4 regions of the Lysinibacillus sp. FSL K6-0075 genome follow, and region 3 is predicted to be linked to each of the others. Evidence: riboswitches for the same ligand, from Rfam matches in the RefSeq annotation. Region 3 holds a riboswitch; each other region holds the start of a gene.

Region 1 (3,157 bases), 210 kb from region 3:
TTCAGAAAAAACATTATTAACATTAGCTGCATCTAGTATTTCTTGTTGGAAAGTGCTAGAGCCCGCTGTATAAATGTCTGGCTTAGGGCTAACCTCTAAATAAACATTTTTCGGCGTCTTTACGTCTTTCACCTTCGTTTGTACTTCAGCAATTTTCGCTTTAATCTCTTCGTTTAATTTACTTCCTTGATCAGCAACATCCATCACAGCAGCAATTTGTTCGATATCTCCATAAACATCATCGAAAGTAGTCGCAGATTGAATAACAAACACTTTAATTCCTGCATCTTCAAGCGGCTTTAGTGCATCCTTATCACCGATTGTATAAGCAATGACAACATCTGGCTTTAACGCTAAAATTCGTTCACTGTTAAAATTCGTAGTATCAGAGACACGTTCAATTTTTTGTGCTTCCTCTGGGTAAGTATCGTACTCAGTTGCCCCTACAATTTTATCGCCAACACCTAGAGCAAACAAGATTTCAGTATTACTTGGTTGTAATGATACAACTGTTTTTGGAACTTCATTAAATTCTATTTCAACACCACGGTCATCTGTCACTTTATAGCTTGTTTTCTCTGTGTGTTGTGTATCCTGTGAAGCATCTTTGTTTTTTGTATCTTCAGCAGTGCCACAGCCTGCTAACATCAGTGCAAGTAAGAGCACTGATAGCCATTGGAATTTAAATACTTTCTTCATTATTATTCTCCTTTTTCTTTTTCATTGGGTATGATTTACTAATAAATGGTATTTCAGCTATTCCTGTTTGCTGATTCATAAAAACAGCCATGACAAAACATACATTAGCTAATAAGCCAAGGTAATCGAAAAGAATAGCAGGAACCGCTCGTTCTTCTGATACTTTGTGTAAGGTACGATATGATTTTTTTGCTTCACTGCGGCAAAGATGTAAAGCAGCAGCGGCCTCAGTTCCTTGAGGTAAAACAAAACTTTGAATCTCTTCCTTCACATGACCAACGTAAAAGTCATAACGCTCACTTAACCAAGATAAATCCTCTTCAGTTACTGCTAGTTTTCCACGAACTGAGCCATTGACATGATAAGCCATAGGTAAAATAAGCATTAAATCCTCTTCAACAACTTGAATATCCTCTTTTTTTACTGCAGCTAATGCAACTCCTAGATGTGTTGTGAGGCTATCCGTTCGAATTTCAAAATCGACCGTTGAAGCTTTCTCACGCATAAATGGATAACAAGAATAACGTGCATCTTTTTTCACTTGCTGTCCCCCCTACTTTCTATAATGAAAAATTCTTACATGAAAGGCATAAAAAAAGCCGCTCCTTTTGCAAAGGAACGACAAAAATAACATAATGATCGCCATCAAGCTCGACTTAGCCTATGTTTTTGCCGTATATCCTCCTAGCTTCCGAGAAGTTTTTATACGTTCAAATAAAGGTCGGTCTCCTGGCTTGTACAGTTCATTACATGAAACGAATGAGTTATAAAGAACCTTCCCATCTTCTTTGAGACAGTGGTAAATCTTTATAATGGCTGTACTTACAGTTGCGGAAACAGCTCCGGTTTTTCACCGGATTCCCGATTATGCTAACTAGCACCTTTATTCTGCAAGAATAATTCATTTGTAAAGCAGTTTATCATATATGATTCAGAAAAAATAGTTGTGCTGCGCATGGATAACTTTAAACATCCAGCAATATTTCTACTTTAAGAGAAAATTTAAAACCATTTTATAAGTTTTTACATTATTAAAAAAATTTATAGACTATAATAGTGTTTCAATTGCCTGTTCGATATCGAGCTGAGAATCTGTTGGCTCAAAGCGTGCGACAGTCTTACCACCAGCATCTACTAGAAACTTTGTAAAGTTCCAGCGAATATTACGACCATCTAAAAAGCTTGGGGCAAGTTGAACAATTGCTTCAGCAAGCATTTTCTCTTGCATACTTGCCTTACCAAATTCTCGAAAATTCGCTTCATGCTTTAAATAATTAAAGAGTGGATGTGTAGCCTCACCATTCACCTGTACAAGCTCAAAAATCGGGAATGTGACTCCATAGTTCACCTTGCAAAGATGCTTAGTTTCCTCCCCATCTTCAGGATTTTGATGACCAAATTGATCACAGGGGAAGCCAAGGACTACAAAATTTTCTTTCCCATATTTATCATACATTTTTTGTAAATCTTCAAATTGATATGTAAATCGGCATTGATTTGCCGTGTTAACAATTAACATTGTTTTTCCACGATATGTTTCCATCGATAAAATTTCACCATTAGGCTTCCGTACTAGATAATTATAAATGCTCATGCCATAACCCCTTATAGTTTTTCGTTTATTATAGTTGACTAGTCAACAGATCATCAAAGAATTTGCCCAAAAAAACACCATCTCGCTACTTTGAACGGATGGCTGACTTATACTTCTTTTTATATTTAGCATCTTGCTCTTCATTAATTAAACGATGGGCAATGTCTAATAATTTCGAGTCATTTGTTTGATCATATAGCTTTTTAAATGACATAATAATATCCTGTCGAATGAGAGATGGCTGCTTTTCATCTATACATGTTTGAAATCTTTTAGCTAGATATGACACAACCAGATCTCTTTGTACCTGTCCTGCTTGCCCAATTTTCCAAATTGCTTGTAATGCATGCCTTGCTGTGACGGATTGTTCGTCATAAGTCACAGCCCAAATCTTTAAGAAATCCTCCAATACCCTTTCTTCTGGATCACTTTTTGCAGCTAAAGCGCATAAAATTTGTGCAGCACGTGCACGAGAATATCCATTTTTGTATGTAAGTGCTTTTATTAGCTGTTCCCAAACTGCATATGTCCAATCTACGGGTTCCTGCATAATCTTCAATAATTCCTCGTAAGATTCATATTGAATATCGCGATCATGCTCTGTTAGATTATTAAAAAGTTGCAGAATCTCTTTTTCCATAATTTATCCCTACCTTTATTGTTTCAGAACGTAATAAAATTTGATTTATGGTACACTTAACTTAATTTTTTTCGCAAAGAAGGTGAGTTTATGAATAAATTTAATGCTAGGAAATTGATTTTTCGGTTGATTGTGATTTTATCCCTACTTATAGCTGCCTATTTTGTTATCCCTGTGTCCATGCCTTTAATATTCGCTGGGATTAGTGCATTTTTCTTAGAACC
Region 2 (3,157 bases), 1.2 Mb from region 3:
AATTGAACCTACAATAACAAATGGAAAGATCATTTGGACATATGGCCAACCACGCATCGATACAGAACCAAGTAACCAGCCTATTACCTGACGTAATTCTTCACCAGATAAAGCAATCATTAATGAAATAAGGGAACCTAAAAATGAACTAAAAATAACACCTGTTAATATCAATGTTTCCATTTTCAATGAACGGTCTACGAGTCTAGCGAAGCTCATGACAACTACCATCGTGATGATAGCACCGATCATACTAAAGGTTGGTAGAGCATACAAACCGACGACAGGGATAGAAATACTAAAAAAGATTGTTATAACAGCACCAACAGAAGCCCCTGATGAAACCCCTAGTGTGTATGGGTCTGCTAATGGGTTTTTTAATAAACCTTGGAATGCTGCTCCAGCAATAGCTAGAGATGCCCCCACTAGTCCTGCTAACAACACGCGAGGCAAGCGAATTTTCCAAAAGATATTGGCGGCTGTTTCATCAGCCGCCTTATTCCACAATACTTCTAATGGAATATGAACTGAGCCTATCGCTACGCCACACCAGATGCTAATAAGAAGAAGCGTACATGTTAGTGCATAGGCTAGTGCTATTTTTTTCACTTAAATACCTCAGGATAGATCGCTTTTGCTAATTCTTCTAGACCTTCTGCTAAACGTGGTCCCTGACGACTCGTTGTACTTTCATCTACCTGTACAATCGCATTATTTTTTACGGCATTAATAGTATCAAAACCCGCACGTTTTGGTATTTTCGTTAAAATATCTGGTACATAATGATATGTCACCACAATGACATCTGGATTTTTCGCGATAATTTGTTCTGCATCAATTTTATACCAATTATCACCATCTACAGCTACATTCTCTGCATTGATCATTTCAAGCATTGCGTTCATAAATGTGCCATTGCCAGCTGTATAAATATCTGGCTCATCCGATGCTTCGACTAACACTTTTTTTGGTTCAACATCCTTGACTTTAGTCAAAACTTCTTCTACTTTGGCCTTCATATTAGCAACAATTTTTCCAGCCTCTGGTAATTTCCCTGTAGCACGACCAAGTTGCTCAATTGTCGTATATGTTTCATTAAAGTCTTGTGCATTTCTTACTACAAACACTTTCAAACCTGCTGATTCAAGCTGTGCAATAGCCTCTTCTGAAAGAGACATGCTAGATTCGTGTGAAAAAACGATATCTGGTTTTAAGGCAATAATTTTTTCAATATCGTATTCCATTCCGCCAACCTTATCCTTCTCAGCTGCCTCTGGTGGATAATCGTCGTTGTCAGTAACACCAACTATTTCATCATTTAAACCAAGTCCAAAAAGGATTTCAGTGTTACTTGGAATAAGTGAAACAATTTTCTCAGGAGGTGCTTCAAGAGTAATGTCCTTGCCAAGGGCATCTGTTATAGTCATTGGGAATGTTGCTTCATCCTGTGCTGTTTCTTGCTGTGTTTGCTGCTCAGTAGCTGGCTTGTTATCTTTTGCTTCCTGTCCACAAGCAGCTAGCAAGCCTACTGCTAAAAATGCTGATAATCCTATTTTCCAAAATTTCTTCATGTGAATCCTCCTTCGTTGATCCGTGCGACATTTCACTTTATTCTGCATCAAAATAAAACCCCTCATCTTTGAATGATGAGGGGGCAAAATCGCACCAAAAAAACTGATACAAAATCCACCACCCTATCCTCGTAGGTTGTCATGTCTGTTATAAAGGCAGGTCTCCTGGCTTGTGCTCCTTGCGATTTTTCAAGCCTTCCCGAAATCTTCAGTGGCATCATTTGAAAAAACTCACACTTACAGTGGCGGGACCGCATCGGATTTACACCGATTTCCCTTTTCACTTTACTTAAGTAAAGAACCTTTACAATATTCAGTTGATTTCATTATACATGAAAATGAAAGAAGTCGCCTCCATTCAAGACGACTCCCAAGCTATTATACAATTTCAGAAAAATATTGGACTGTTTTCATTTGAGCACCCATTTCTCTTAATGACCACGTCTGCTCTAAATAAACGTCCGCTAGTTTTTCATATTTCCCACCAAATTTATGCGCCCATTCTACTGCTACAACACTTTCATAAAGATGAGCCATTTTTTTCGCCATATCTTTTGCTTCAAAAGTTTTCGTTGCCGCGTCTAAAGCGCTAAAGATTTGTAATTTCACAGCCATATTCGCTAATTGTTCTTTAACGATTTGTACTAACGAGCTGTTAGCTAATTTTTCTAAGCGTTCCTCCATCTCCTGTACAAACAGTTCATGTGCATGAAACTTATCTACTAACCGAATGAGTTCTAAGGCCAAAATATTAGCCGTCCCCTCCCACACCGTCAACACTTGTGCGTCTCTTAATAAGCGGGGCGTTACAAAGTCTTCGATATAGCCATTACCTCCGTGTAATTCAATTGCCTCACTAGCATAATGAACGGCTTGCTCTGCTGTTTCCTTTTTCATAATGGCAATATATAAACGATTCATAATAAGGTCTTGCTGTGTTCCCTGTCCACTCGTCACTTTATCGTATAATTGAATAAGATCAAAAACTGTCGCTACTTCCACATGCAACTTAGCCGCAAATTTACCTAAAGTATCCTGAACCATAGGGTATTGTGTTAAAGGCTTGCCAAATGCATAACGATTGGTTACGTAATGTTTTGCCTCTAAAAAGCCACGACGCATAATGCCAATTGAAGCTACTGCATTACAAATTCTTGAGAGATTTAGTGCTTCTAGCATGTAATAAATCCCTTTATTTTGCTCCCCTACAACATAGGCAAGTGCACCATCAAATTCTACCTCACCTGAAGGAACTGCTCGAACGCCTAACTTATCTTTCAGTCGGCGAATACGAAGATGATTGGCTGTTCCATCTTCTTTGTGCCAAGGAACTGCAAACAACGTTAAGCCTTTGGAACCTGCTGGCGCATCTTCTAGTCGTGCCAACACCATCGCTACTCCACACATGCCCGCATTGGATGCGAAGTATTTTTCACCATATAGGCGATACGCAGCGCCATCCTTTCTCGCCTCCACAACATTCGCGCCAACGTCTGAGCCTCCTTGACGTTCTGTTAAAAATGTCGCACCTTCATATAACTCTGTGTCGCCTGTTGCACAAACATGAGGTAAGAAACGCTGCTTCA
Region 3 (3,157 bases):
CTTTGTTTGATCCTCTGTACAAGCCGATAAACTAATTAGAGCGACTACTGATAATAGTCCGATTGACCATCTTCTATTGAATGTCATGTGATATCCTCCTCACTATTTGCCCTTACTGTAGCAAATAAATGTGCAGAAATGATGGACATGACCTATGAATAAATTTTCCTCTAGTCTGACACGAAAGAAGTGAAGAGATATGTTATTGAATGGGCATGATTTTCAATGTTTTTTGTAATCTATACGCGAAGATACCAGCAAAAATGGCTAAAATAATATCTTTTGGTAGTGGAGGCATCATCCAAAGCCAAGCTAGCTTATAAGAAAAATTCTCTGGCGCACTCGCCCAAAGCTTGTATGCAAAAAACATCCAATTTGTTCCTATCAAATAATTTATAGCCGTTGCTACTAAAGCAGCTACGATAAAGCTTTTCTTTGTCCCGCTTCGTTCCACGATCCACCCTGCAACAAATGCCGCTAAAATAAATGTAATAATAAACCCAAAGGTAGGACTTAAAATTTGACCAATTCCACCACCAAAGCGAGCAAAGACAGGTGCTCCTGCCAAACCCACACACATATAAATTGTACAGGCGAGCGCACCTTTTCTACTACCAAGAATAAGCCCTGCTAAAATCGCAAAAAAGGTTTGAAGCGTAATGGGTACACCACCAACTACCATAAAGGGTGCAAAGGAAGTGATATTAGCACCCACCATCATTAGCGTTGAAAATAATCCAATATAGGTAATGTCGACAGTTCTTAATTTATGATGACTATGTTGTGTAACAGTTGCCATGATTTCACCTCGTTTTAAAAGTTATTACAGCTAGTGTAAAAAACGAAAGTATCTGTGTCAACCTTATTATTAAAATTAGTTAACTCAAATGCTAGATGCATTTCTATGTAGACTAACTATCTATAAAAATGTATGATAGAATCGTCACAATTTTATAACTTCAAATACTATTGGTGTGATATTTTTGAATGTCACTTAAAAGGGAAGTCGGTGGAAGTCCGATGCTGTCCCGCAACTGTAACGAGGAATCCTATAATATTATTTGCCACTGTGTAAGAATGGGAAGGCAATTATAGGATGTTGAATCGAAGCCAGGAGACCTGCCAGTTAGTAATACCTGTAATGCCCACGAGGATGCAAGCAATTACGGACAATAGCTGGATATTTTCTGACTTTGTTTAATCTAGGGTATTTCTATGTGTATTTTCGCATGGAATACCTTTTTTTATTGCTTCATTCATCAATATTCAGTAGGAGTTTAAAACAGATGAATAAAAAATTTATGTTATTTTCCTTTGTACTTTTCATGGTATTAATTGTTTCAATGACATTTGCTGTAATGGTTGGCTCTGTTTCAGTTACACCATTATATGTATGGAAAGTTATTCTTTCTAAAATTCCTTTTATACAAAATGCTATCGAACAAGATTGGAGTCGCTCACAGGAAATCATCATTTGGCAAATAAGAGCACCTCGTGTTTTGCTAGCTGCTATTGTTGGAGCGGGGTTAGCCATTGCGGGGGCAGCGATTCAGGCGCTTGTACGAAATTCCATTGCTGACCCGTATATTCTAGGAATTTCTTCAGGGGCAGCTGTCGGAGCTACTTCTGTAATTATTTTAGGGGCCTTTTCATTTTTAGGGATTTACGCTCTGTCAGTATCCGCATTTCTTGGGTCATTACTTGCCATTGCACTTGTTTTTTTCTTATCACGTGTTGGTGGACGTGTCTCTATTTTCCGCTTGCTATTGGCAGGTATGGCTGTGTCCTTTATCTTAACGGCTATCTCTAACTTTATTTTAATGATGTCAAAGCAAGAAGGGGCTTTAAAGGCTGTTATGTTTTGGATGCTAGGTAGTTTAGCTGGAGCTAAATGGAATAATATTGTGATTCCAGCTTTCGTATTCTTCGTTGTATTTGGGCTACTGTGGCTACACTATCGCAATTTAAATTTATTATTACTGGGGGAAGAGGCGGCAGTGACATTAGGCGTGAATCTTCAGCAATTTCGTATCCAGCTAATATTACTCGTTTCTCTGTTAACAGGTGTGCTTGTCGCAGTTAGTGGTTCTATTGGATTTGTGGGATTAATTATTCCCCATATTGTGCGATTAATTGTGGGCTCAAACTATAAATATGTAATACCTATTAGTGCTTTAATAGGTGGAATATTCTTAGTGTGGGCAGATGCCTTTGCTCGAATCATCATCGCTCCTCAGGAAATGCCAATTGGTATTATTACAGCTTTTTGTGGAGGACCATTTTTCATTTGGCTACTCCGTCGTAACAACTATTCTTTCGGTGAAGGAGATTAATTTCCATGACATTAGAAGCGAAACAAGTATCATTCTCCATTTACGATCAGCGTATACTACATGATGTAAGTATTCAAATAAAAGAAAAGCAATTTGTTGGATTAATTGGCCCTAATGGAAGCGGAAAATCAACATTGTTAAAAAATATGTATCGTCTCCTAAAACCCGAAAGCGGTACGGTATTATTAAATGAGCAGGATATTTTAAAGCAAACAAGTAAAGCAATTGCAAAAAATTTGGCCGTTGTTAGCCAAGAAACACCCGTTTTATTTGATTTCACTGTGCATGATTTAGTCAGTATGGGGAGAACGCCACATAAAAAGCTATTAGAGCTTGATCAAGAGCAAGATTTCCAAATTGTTAAAGATGCTCTTAGACAAACGGGTATATCTCATTTAGAGAAACGAAGCTTTAGCTCTCTTTCAGGAGGCGAGAAAAAGCGCGTAATGGTTGCACGAGCACTCGCTCAACAAGCACAGGTACTAATATTAGATGAGCCGACGAATCATTTAGATATTCAACATCAACTTCAACTCATGGATTTAATTCAGACCTTACATTTAACCGTAGTGGCAGCTTTGCATGACTTGAATATCGCTGCTATGTACTGCGATCAAATTTACGTTTTACAGCAAGGGCGGATCGTTTGTCATGGTACACCAGAGGAAGTGCTGACGCCAGCATTGTTGCAAGATGTATTTGGTGTCTTTGCCGATATTCAAACACACTCACTGACAGGTAAGCCTTATCTCACATATGTCCCTGACCAATTTGCGAAGAAGGTCAGCCAAGTTTAGGAAAGCAAGATCTTCTATTTAAATACA
Region 4 (3,157 bases), 1.9 Mb from region 3:
CGATAGATTCTACTGTATAGGCTAAAACGATATACGTAGAAAGTAGGAATTTGTAATGAGCGGAAAATTAGCATTTGTATTGTCCATGATTATTTTTGGTGCTGTCGGTGTTTTTGCGAAGTTTATTCCTTTATCCTCAAGTGAAATTGCCTTTTGGATGAGTATCATTGGCGCTTGTTTTTTGTTGGCCATATTTGTTTATAAAAAGGAAAGCTTTTCGAGGATCACGATTGTCCAAAATAAATGGCCGTTAATGCTTTCAAGTTTAGCATTATGCGGTAATTGGATATTTTTATTTCAGGCTTATAAGGAAACGACCATTGCCAATGCAGCACTAAGTTATTATTTTGCGCCAGTACTGGTCATCTGTTTATCTCCTATTATTTTAAAAGAGACGTTAGTAGGGAGAAAAATAGTGTATGTTGCTGTAGCATTAATAGGCCTATTTTTGATTGTCCAAAGCCAAAACATGGAGAACAGTGGTCACTTTATCGGTATTGTCTATGGTTTGATCGCAGCATGCTTTTACACGGTACTAACCTTTACAAATAAACGTATTCGTGGTTTAAAAGAGCCCGAAAATACAATTATCCAACTCTCTTTAGCTGCATTTTTGCTCTGTCTCTATATTGTAGGGACTACGGGTTTTCAAGTGATGCAAATTAGTTTTGGGTTCGTTCTAGTATTGATAGTACTTGGTATTGTGCATGCAGGTGTGGGGTTCTTTTTGTTCTTTTTAGGCATGTCTCAGCTAAAAGGTCAAAGTATAGCCATTCTTAGCTATATTGATCCACTGACATCATTAGTACTCTCAACAATGATTATTGGTGAACAAATGACAGTCCTACAAATAATAGGGGCTGTTCTTCTATTAGGCTCAACATTACTAAGTGAATTGGAAAAGACATAAGCCACTTTATAGTGTTACTGTTTAGTTTTACAAGTTTACTTTTCACATATTGACAGGAAAAGTGAGCTGTCGTAGATTTAAAGTAGTTGAATAAAAGCAATAGGTGCCCAATAGGGAGAATAGGGAATAAAGTGAAAAGCTTTAGCGGACCCGCCACTGTATAAGGGAGTTTCATAGTGAATGCCACTAGCAAATTGCTGGGAAGGTGCTATGAGATGTTGAACTTGAGCCAGGAGACCTGCCTACATGCTTTAGAAGATATAGATGATGGAAAAGTCTGTAGTTTATTTGTCATGACAATAAACTACAGACTTTTTCTTTTTGTCTTAAAAAGAGAGGAGCAATTTCATGCAATTACTACAAGACACGATACAAAACATCCAAGGTGCTGACCTGAAGGTGATGGAGCAAGCTAGACAGCGTATAGATGCCCTATGTAAACCCCCTGGCAGTTTAGGAAAACTAGAGTCCATTGCAGTGCAGCTTTCTGGCATAACTGGACAATTATTTCCGGTGATTGATAAAAAAGTCATCATTGTTTGTGCAGCAGATCACGGTGTTTGTGAGGAAGGTGTAACCACGAATCCACAAGATGTGACGGTCTTTCAAACATTAAATTTTCCTAAGGGAGGTACAGGTGTTTGTGCGATTGCGGGCATTACCAATGCAAAGGTAGTAACAGTAGATGTTGGGGTAAAAGAAGATATTCCACTTGATGCAGGTGTCCTCATTCATAAAATTAAATATGGTACAGGTAACATGGCACAAGGTCCAGCTATGTCTAGAGAAGAGGCTATTCAATCCATTGAAGTAGGAATTCGTGTGGCAACAGAGGAAATCAGAAAAGGTGCCAATGTACTTGGTACAGGTGAAATGGGCATCGGTAATACAACACCGAGTGCAGCGATATTAGCTGTTCTAACTGACTGTGACCCAATTGAAGTAACAGGATTTGGAGCAGGAGTTGGTCAAGGTGGAATTGCCCATAAAGCGGCGATTATTGAAAAAGCAATTAGCTTAAATACGCCTAATCCTAAAGATGTCATCGATGTTCTAGCTAAGGTTGGCGGGTTAGAGATAGGGGCGATGATAGGCATTATACTTGGCGCTGCAGTCCATCGTAAACCTGTTGTCATTGATGGATTTATTTCAACTATTGCCGCGCTCATTGCTTATAAGCTCGAACCAAAAGTAAAAGATTATATTATTCCTTCCCATGCCTCAGAGGAACCAGGGGCTAAAATTGCCGCTGCATTACTTGGCATTGAACCAATGTTGTACATGAATATGCGTTTAGGTGAAGGCTCTGGTGCAGCCCTAGCCTTTCCCATTTTAGATGCAGCCTGCTCGATGATGAAAAATATGGTGACTTTAGAAGAATCAATGCAGTTGTTAAAAAGATAAAAACAATAAAACAGCCAATGACTTAATTTTTGGTCATTGGCTGAATGGTATTTATGCTCGATTTAACTTACGTAATGGCAAGCGCCACTTCATCATATAGGAAAGAATACGTAACGCTGTAATTACTGCGAATAAAATATAAAGGAAAATGTCCCCTGTAAAAACCTCAAATCCGATTATCAGCCCTGCGAGAGCTGCCCAAACACCATAAACTTCATCACGGAGAACTAATGGTTTTCGTCTAGCTAATAAATCTCGTACAATACCACCACCTGAACCTGTTAAAACTGCAGCTACAATGACCGCGCTAATTGGCATATCAAGCTTCACAGCATAGAGTGCCCCTTGAATAGCGAATGCTGATAAGCCAATGGCATCTGTGAAGTTACCCCAACGATGCCAATGCTGAATCAGATGATGTGGAAAAATAAAGAATATCGTAATTGCAGCCAGTGCAATTTGAAACATCATATCCTGCCCCCATAGTGTTGTGACAGGTAGTCCGATGAGTAAATTTCGAATTGCTCCACCACCAAAGGCCGTAACAATACCAAGTATATATACACCGAATAAATCGTATTCTTCTTCCATGGCAATGATTGCCCCAGAAATAGCAAAGGCAATTGTTCCTATAATACTAAAAACCTCCCAAGCCATCCCTTTCACCCCTTCTATCAATAAATAAACTTTTTTATAAGTTAAAAGACTTTTTTACGTAACAGAATCTATGAATTTAATAGCCAAAATCAGTCATTAAATACGCTTCTTGAAATAAGTCCGCACATTAGCTTAGCGTAAAATTCCGTTAGAAACAATAGGCAAGTTTTACAGGTGCACATACAA

The links. A riboswitch is a leader RNA that binds a small molecule or an ion and turns the genes downstream of it on or off. The one in region 3 is predicted to bind cobalamin.
Region 1: linked by a shared signal. The riboswitch ahead of MHB65_RS23040 (hypothetical protein) and the one ahead of MHB65_RS21855 (iron chelate uptake ABC transporter family permease subunit) in region 3 are both predicted to bind cobalamin.
Region 2: linked by a shared signal. The riboswitch ahead of MHB65_RS02665 (ABC transporter substrate-binding protein) and the one ahead of MHB65_RS21855 (iron chelate uptake ABC transporter family permease subunit) in region 3 are both predicted to bind cobalamin.
Region 4: linked by a shared signal. The riboswitch ahead of cobT (nicotinate-nucleotide--dimethylbenzimidazole phosphoribosyltransferase) and the one ahead of MHB65_RS21855 (iron chelate uptake ABC transporter family permease subunit) in region 3 are both predicted to bind cobalamin.

What each region holds. Positions count from the first base shown of each region.
Region 1 covers NZ_CP151947.1:4,590,203-4,593,359, forward strand. The annotation lists gene MHB65_RS23035 (cobalamin-binding protein) at 1-699, opposite strand, end outside; gene MHB65_RS23040 (hypothetical protein) at 683-1,240, opposite strand; cobalamin riboswitch at 1,401-1,599, opposite strand; gene MHB65_RS23045 (glutathione peroxidase) at 1,748-2,293, opposite strand; gene MHB65_RS23050 (hypothetical protein) at 2,379-2,933, opposite strand; gene ytvI (sporulation integral membrane protein YtvI) at 3,024-3,157, shown strand, end outside.
Region 2 covers NZ_CP151947.1:566,210-569,366, reverse strand. The annotation lists gene MHB65_RS02670 (iron ABC transporter permease) at 1-609, opposite strand, end outside; gene MHB65_RS02665 (ABC transporter substrate-binding protein) at 606-1,571, opposite strand; cobalamin riboswitch at 1,709-1,892, opposite strand; gene MHB65_RS02660 (acyl-CoA dehydrogenase family protein) at 1,950-3,157, opposite strand, start outside.
Region 3 covers NZ_CP151947.1:4,379,229-4,382,385, reverse strand. The annotation lists gene MHB65_RS21865 (YdhK family protein) at 1-87, opposite strand, end outside; gene MHB65_RS21860 (biotin transporter BioY) at 203-799, opposite strand; cobalamin riboswitch at 954-1,142, shown strand; gene MHB65_RS21855 (iron chelate uptake ABC transporter family permease subunit) at 1,287-2,333, shown strand; gene MHB65_RS21850 (heme ABC transporter ATP-binding protein) at 2,339-3,130, shown strand.
Region 4 covers NZ_CP151947.1:1,274,419-1,277,575, forward strand. The annotation lists gene MHB65_RS05940 (DMT family transporter) at 56-910, shown strand; cobalamin riboswitch at 995-1,171, shown strand; gene cobT (nicotinate-nucleotide--dimethylbenzimidazole phosphoribosyltransferase) at 1,259-2,314, shown strand; gene MHB65_RS05950 (trimeric intracellular cation channel family protein) at 2,366-2,971, opposite strand.